Regions from separate parts of the Lelliottia nimipressuralis genome, predicted to be linked through region 1. Evidence: predicted binding sites of a transcription regulator. Region 1 holds the regulator's gene; the other holds the start of a gene.
What was found. The regulator PurR, encoded in region 1, represses purine synthesis genes. The targets are predictions, from matches to a motif close to CANGCAAACGTTTGCNTG.

Region 1 (3,984 bases):
CGGAACCACGGCAAAGGTTGCAGCGCCCCACACCACCATCGCAATGGCCGCCCCAAACTCGTTGCGCGCAAGCCAGGGAATCGCGAGCATAATCACAATCAGCAGCGTTAAGAAGCCTTTCAGCGTCCCGGTGACCGAGCGATCCGCCAGTTTACCGCCGAGATAGTTGCCCAAAGAGAAACCGACGCCAATCAGCACCAGCATCGCCGTCACGAACAGCGGTGTGGCGTGAGTGATATCGTGCAGTACCGGTGAAATGTAGGTGTAGAGCGTAAACATCGCGCCCGCCCCGAGCACCGTGGTTAACAGAGCAGACAACACCTGTGGACGAACCAGCACCGACAGCTCTTTACGCACGTCCGGGCGCTCGCCCGCCTCGCCTTTCGGAAGCGAGAAGAACAGTGCAATCATCGCCACTACGCCCAGCCCTGCGGTTGCCATAAACGACATCCGCCAGCCAATGACTTCACCAAGCCAGGTCGCCGCCGGTACACCGCCAATATTGGCGATGGTTAGCCCCATAAACATGGTTGCCACCGCGCTGGCCTGTTTGTGTTTTGGCACCACGCTCGCCGCCACCACAGAGCCTAAGCCAAAGAACGCGCCGTGGTTCAGGCTGGTCAGAATGCGTGACAGCAGCAGCGTGGTGTAATCCGGTGACAGCGCCGAGAGCACGTTACCGAGGGTAAAAATCGCCATCAGGAAGATCAGCGCATTGCGACGGGCACGATGCGACAACAGCAGCGTCATGAGCGGCGCACCAATCATCACGCCAATGGCGTAGGCGCTGATCAGCATACCTGCGGCGGGAATAGAGACATCTACCCCTTTTGCGATAACCGGCAACAGTCCCATCGGGGAAAACTCGGTGGTGCCGATGCCAAAAGCGCCAATCGCCAGGGCAAGCAGGGGAAAATTGATTTTCATTGATTAACTACGGATGCCGTGTCGTCGCGCGACACGGGACTAAGATGTCAAAAGCATGACATCAATCACAAAAAATGAGAAGTTAACAAATTAGCAAAAGATTTTTGCCGTGCGGGTAACAATCAGGGAACAGGCAGGAGATGAGGGAGAGAACTCTCCCCCGCTTGAATCAGTGCAGCGCAGCGGTCAGACCCGCAGCGACAATCAGAGCCAGAACAATAATGGTTGTCGTCAGCGAAAACTTCAGATCGGTACTCATCAATTTTTCTCCTTTTAATCACCCCACGAAAAGTGAGCTTGCTCATTTTTACACAGTTTACCCCAAAAATCTTCCTGGATTTAGGCTGATAACCGTTTTTGCTCTTCCCCTTTTCATCAAGATAAGACAAAATTCCACGCTAAATTTATAAGCGTACCGGCCACTGACCCCCTCCTGACGTTCTGAGTCGTTTTCCCGGCGTATCGCAATTCACATTGCGAGATAAGGGTGAGAGAAGGCAAACGTTTACCTTTAAGTATTTCAGGAGTTTAAGATATGGTCTGGAGTGACATGTAATGGCAACAATTAAAGATGTGGCGAAACGCGCAAACGTTTCCACTACAACCGTATCACATGTAATTAACAAAACGCGTTTCGTTGCGGAAGAGACGCGCAACGCCGTATGGGCCGCCATCAAAGAGCTGCACTACTCCCCAAGTGCCGTGGCGCGTAGCCTGAAGGTGAACCACACCAAATCGATCGGCCTGCTGGCGACCAGCAGCGAAGCCGCCTATTTTGCGGAGATCATCGAAGCGGTTGAGAAAAACTGTTTCCAGAAGGGCTACACCCTGATTCTCGGCAACGCCTGGAACAGCCAGGAGAAACAGCGCGCTTACCTGTCGATGATGGCGCAAAAGCGCGTTGATGGCCTGCTGGTAATGTGTTCTGAATACCCGGAGTCCGTACTCTCCATGCTTGAAGAGTATCGCCACATTCCGATGGTGGTGATGGACTGGGGTGATACCCGCGCTGATTTTACCGATTCCGTCAACGATAACGCCTTTGAAGGCGGCTACATGGCAGGTCGCTACTTGATTGAGCGCGGTCACCGCGAAATCGGCGTCATTCCGGGTCCGCTGGAGCGCAACACCGGCGCAGGCCGTCTGGCAGGGTTCATGAAAGCGATGGAAGAAGCGCTAATTACGGTGCCAGAAAACTGGATCGTGCAGGGCGACTTCGAGCCGGAGTCCGGCTACCGCGCGATGCAGCAGATCGTCTCCCAGTCGCACCGCCCTACCGCAGTCTTTATCGGGGGTGACATCATGGCGATGGGCGCCCTTTGCGCAGCCGATGAGCTGGGTTTGCGCGTGCCGCAGGACATTTCCGTGATCGGGTACGATAACGTGCGCAACGCACGCTACTTCACCCCGGCGCTGACGACCATTCACCAGCCGAAAGACTCGCTGGGCGAAACGGCCTTCAATATGTTGTTGGACCGCATCGTCAGCAAGCGTGAAGAGTCGCAGTCGATTGAAGTCCACCCGCGCCTGATTGAACGCCGCTCCGTGGCCGACGGTCCGTTCCGCGACTACCGCCGTTAATCCCCCGAGGGGCCGGTTATTCCGGCTCCCTCAGCCACTCTCTGTTCAGCGTTTCGCTGTCTCCCAGATAATCCAGCAGCCACGCCAGCGCCGGTGACATATCGTTTTGCTGCCACGTCAGGCAACAGGCCGCATCCGGGAACGGGTTTTCCAGCGTCAGAGCCACCCATTCACCGCGATCGATGCGTGGACGTGCAAAATGCGCCGGCACCATTCCCACGCACAGCCCCGCAGAAAGACAGGTCGCCGACGTTTCCCAATCCGGGGCGACCACACGGCGTTGGTTATCCAGTAACCAGGTAATCCGTTTTGGCAGCGATCGTGAGGTATCTTCCAGCACCAGTGACGGCCAGTTGCGCAACGTATCATCGCTCAACGGGCCTGCAATGGCGGCCAGAGGATGATCGCGGGCGACAACGCAGGTCCAGCTCAGGGCTCCCATATCGCGAAATGCATAGCGACCACCCACAGGGATCGCCTGAGTCGCGCCGATCGCCATCTCCACCCTGCCGTCAGAGAGCGCATCCCACACGCCGTTGAACACCTCCTGCGAGACGCGCAGCTCCACATCAGAGAAGTGGCGATAGAAATCGACCACCATCTGTCGGGTGCGTTCGGGTTTGACGATGTTATCCACCGCAATGGCGAGATGCCCGCGCCAGCCGTTCGCAATCTGCTGGCACTGCTCGCGGGTGATCATCATTTTTTTGATAACAGATCGTCCTTCTTTCAAAAACCAGACGCCCGCTGGCGTCAGAACAACGTCGCGGTGACGGCGCTCGAACAGCGGAACCGCCAGCCACTCTTCAAGCTGACGCACCGTATAGCTCACCGCAGAGGGGACGCGATGGAGTTCCTGGGCCGCGCCACTAAAGCTGCCGTTACGCGCGACCGCATCCACCACTTCTAACGAATATTCTGACCACATTTTCTGCCTGCAAAATTTTTGAATGCAATCACCAAATATTAGCGTTTCACAAGGCAGTTTGCACTCCCTACACTTTGCGCCAGTGATTACCTGCCCTCTTTAGGAAATAAAAAACAATGCAACCCAACAAAGGATTCCTGGTCTGGCTCGGCGGTTTAAGCGTGCTGGGCTTTTTGGCGACCGACATGTACCTGCCCGCGTTTGCCGCGATGCAGGCCGATTTACAGACCCCTGCCGCCGCCATCAGCGCCAGCCTGAGCCTGTTCCTCGCCGGTTTTGCCTTCGCACAGCTGTTATGGGGCCCGCTCTCTGACCGTTACGGTCGCAAACCGATTCTGCTCCTCGGTCTGGCGATTTTCGCCGTCGGCTGCCTGGGGATGCTGTGGGTGCGTGATGCCACCTGGCTGCTGGTGCTGCGATTTATCCAGGCATTCGGTGTGTGTGCCGCAGCTGTCACCTGGCAGGCGCTGGTGACGGACTATTATCCCGCGTCTCGCGTGAACCGCATTTTTGCCACTATTATGCCGCTGGTCGGGCTTTCTCCGGCG
Region 2 (3,984 bases), 1.2 Mb from region 1:
TCAAACTGATCCAGTACGCGGTTTACGGTCTGGTTAATGACGTCGTCGAGGGTTTGCGGGCGATGATAGAACGCCGGAACCGGCGGCATAATGACCGCGCCAAGCTCCGCCGCCTGCGTCATCAGACGCAAATGGCCGAGATGCAGCGGCGTTTCGCGCACGCACAGCACCAGCGTGCGGCGCTCTTTCAGCACCACGTCGGCCGCGCGGGTCACGAGAGTGTCCGTATAGCTGTTGACGATGCCTGAGAGGGTTTTAATGGAACAGGGCAGGATAACCATGCCGGCAGTTTTAAACGAGCCAGAGGAGATGCTGGCGGCGATATCGCGGGCATCGTGCACCACGTCGGCCAGAGCCTGAACATCGCGCAGAGAAAAATCGGTTTCGAGGGAAAGGGTCTGACGCGCCGCCTGGCTCATCACCAGATGGGTCTGGACATCCGCCACGTCGCGCAGCACCTGGAGCAGACGTACGCCGTAAATGGCGCCACTGGCACCGGAGATCCCTACAATGAGTTGTTTCATGATTTCGCCCTTTCTTGCTTCAGGGCAGACTTTGCAGGATTTTGCGGGGAGTTGCAAGTGAGGGCATCCGCCCTCACTTGCCGGGGCGTTAGCCTTCGTTGTGCATCTCTAAGCTTTCGAGATCGTTTTGCATCTGTACGGCTTTGGCATCGTCGTTACGCAGCGAGTCAAGGTAGTCGAGATACTGCTGATCGACGTCTTTGGTCACATAGATGCCGTTGAACACGGAGCACTCGAACTGCTGAATGTCCGGGTTTTCAGCGCGTACTGCGTCAATCAGATCGCTGAGATCCTGGAAAATCAGGCCGTCAGCGCCAATGATCTGGCGAATCTCGTCCACTTCACGACCGTGTGCGATCAGCTCGTTGGCGGTCGGCATGTCGATACCGTAGACGTTCGGGAAACGAATTTCCGGCGCAGCAGAGGCCAGATAAACTTTCTTGGCACCGGCTTCACGCGCCATCTCAATAATCTGCTCGGAAGTGGTGCCACGTACGATGGAGTCATCCACCAGCAACACGTTCTTATCGCGGAACTCAGCGCGGTTGGCGTTGAGCTTACGACGCACAGACTTACGACGCAGCTGCTGACCAGGCATGATAAAGGTGCGGCCAACGTAGCGGTTTTTCACAAAGCCCTGACGGTACGGTTTACCCAGAATACGGGCCATCTCCAGTGCGATATCGCAGGAGGTTTCCGGAATCGGGATCACCACGTCGATATCCAGATCGTCCCACTCGCGGGCGATCTTCTCACCGAGTTTGGTACCCATATTCACGCGCGCGCTGTACACGGAAATTTTGTCGATGAACGAGTCCGGGCGTGCAAAGTAAACATATTCGAACAGGCACGGATTGCTGACCGGGTTTTCCGCACACTGACGGGTAAACAGCTGACCTTTCTCGGTGATGTAGACGGCTTCGCCCGGGGCGACATCGCGCAGGAACTCAAAGCCCAGGGTATCCAGCGCTACGCTCTCGGAGGCGACCATATACTCGGTACGGCCATCACCCAAATCACGCTTACCCAGCACCAGCGGACGGATGCCGTTAGGGTCGCGGAATGCCACCATACCGTGGCCGATAATCATCGCCACGCAAGCATACGCGCCACGGATCTGGCGGTTAGTCGCGGCAATGGCGGCAAAAATGTTGTCTGCTTCCAGCGGATAATGGCGGAAGTTATCCAGCTCGCTGGCAAAGATATTGAGCAGGATTTCAGAATCAGAGGTGGTGTTAATGTGGCGACGCTTCTCTTCGAACAGCTTTTTACGCAGCTCATGCGCGTTGGTCAGGTTGCCATTGTGGGCAAGCGTGATGCCATACGGTGAGTTGACGTAGAACGGCTGTGCTTCAGAGGCGCTGGAACTGCCAGCAGTAGGATAACGAACGTGGCCAATCCCCATATTGCCTTGCAGGCGCTGCATATGGCGGGCTTCAAATACATCGTTGACCAGGCCATTCGCTTTGCGTAAACGGAAACAGTTGTTGGCATCAATGGTGATGATGCCTGCTGCATCCTGGCCACGGTGCTGAAGCACCGACAACGCGTCATAAATAGACTGGTTTACCGGCATGAAACCGGCGATACCGACAATACCGCACATTCGTCTTTTCCTCGTTAAGCCACATCTCAAAGCGTTTTACACTTTGGGCAAGAAACTCGACGAGCTTTGCAGATAGTCAAAGAACCATCTGATGATGAAGCTGAACTGTGGAATCAGCTGGGACTTGCTCCAGTCTTCGCTTTTTGAAAACCCGGTAAAGGTATCAAGGAAGAACAGTATCGCAGCCACGATCAGCGCGCCTCGCAGCGCACCAAAACAGATCCCCAGCACCCTGTCCGTTCCTGACAGACCGGTTTTCTCGACCAGCTGACCTATCACGTAGTTCACGATAGCGCCGACGATTAGCGTCGCGATAAACAGCACCGCGATGGCGATTCCATTTCGGACCAGTTCATCTTCAAAGCCCGTGAACCAGACAGACAGGTAAGTGTAGTAATGACTGGCGACAAAGAAAGCACAACCCCATGTCACCAGCGATAACGCTTCACGAACAAAGCCACGGATCAGGCTAACCAGACAGGAAAAACCTATCACCGCAATGATGGCGTAATCAATCCAGACCATATGTGTCCCACGATTAAACGCCCTGTCATCCAGTTCGGGGCGAATTCTAACAGAAAAAGAAAACGTTTGCGTAGGGATTTCCTTCCCGCGCGTAAATAAAAAAGGCGCTGAAAAAATGTTCAACGCCGCTGGGTTATTGCGCCTCTTTGGACGAATTCCCGCCTCTCATCCCGGCCCTCAAGACCGTATGGAGCAATCCCCTCACCCGTCGGGACGAGGGGTATGCGCACACATCAGTTCGCGCTGTAACTCATCACCACACCGCTCAGCCCGGAAATCTGCTTCAGCTCGCCGAGCGAGCCTTTCAGCTTATCTTTCGACGCATCCGGGCCCACCAGAATGCGGGTTATTTTACCCTGCACCGGGGTGGTAGGAGAAGTGTAAACCCGATATCCGGCACCGCGGAGTTTACCGACCACTTCATTGACTTTATCGGCATTTTTTAGCGCACCAAGCTGCACCACATACGCTTTACCGGTTGGCGCAGGCTTCTCTTCCTGAACCGGTTTTTCCGGTGGCGCTTCCGTCGCGGCGGCGATCTGCTCGCTGGCTTTATCGCGCTGCGGTTTCGGCTGCGGTTTTTCTGCCGGTTTCACGGCAGGCTTTGGTTGTGCAACGGGTTCTGGAACCGGGTCCAGCTCACCGGCGTTACTCGCCACCAGACGAGAAGGATCGAGCGACGGCGCCGCCGCATCACCGGCGCGCACCTCTTCCGCCGCCCCTTCAGGAGGTTGAGCAGGCAGCGCCTGCGTGGCCGCAGGCAGCATGTCTGGCTCGTCGCGATCGCCGGGTTTTGGCACCAGCGGGATCGCCGCAAACTCATCCTGATAATGTTTTTTCTGCCCGTCGAGCAGTCCCGGGAGGAGAATCACTCCCAGCGCAACCAGCACAATGGTTCCTGTTAAACGGTTCTGAAACTTACTTGCCACCGGTTCTCCCCGCCTCCATTACTTCCATGACATGTGCCACCGTGTGGAATGATCCACACACCAGCACGGTATCTTCAGGTTTAGCATCCGCCATCGCGGCGCGCCATGCCAGCGCCACGTTTTCATAAGCTTCGCCCTTCGCGAGATGTTCCATCAGCTGCTCAGCCGACGCGCCTCGAGGCCCTTCCAGGGGAGCACAATACCAGCAATCGACCACAGTCTCCATGCAGGCCAGCGTGCCCGCAATATCTTTATCATGAAGCATACCGATAACCGCAAGTACGCGCCCTGTTTTTGGCAGGGATTTGAGGCGCTCAGCAAGATAGGCCGCTGCATGGGGGTTATGCGCCACGTCCAGAATCAAACGCGGTGATTCGCTGACAATCTGAAAACGCCCCGG

Region 2: a site for PurR is predicted at 2,711-2,728, ahead of cvpA (colicin V production protein). Genes of this name have one in related genera too.

The regions. Positions count from the first base shown of each region.
Region 1 covers NZ_CP167172.1:1,962,494-1,966,477, reverse strand. The annotation lists gene ACB496_RS09220 (MFS transporter) at 1-927, opposite strand, end outside; gene ACB496_RS09215 (YnhF family membrane protein) at 1,097-1,186, opposite strand; gene purR (HTH-type transcriptional repressor PurR) at 1,483-2,508, shown strand; gene punR (DNA-binding transcriptional activator PunR) at 2,525-3,436, opposite strand; gene punC (purine nucleoside transporter PunC) at 3,553-3,984, shown strand, end outside.
Region 2 covers NZ_CP167172.1:3,141,123-3,145,106, forward strand. The annotation lists gene ACB496_RS15005 (UbiX family flavin prenyltransferase) at 1-524, opposite strand, end outside; gene purF (amidophosphoribosyltransferase) at 613-2,130, opposite strand; gene cvpA (colicin V production protein) at 2,167-2,655, opposite strand; gene dedD (cell division protein DedD) at 2,889-3,584, opposite strand; gene folC (bifunctional tetrahydrofolate synthase/dihydrofolate synthase) at 3,574-3,984, opposite strand, start outside.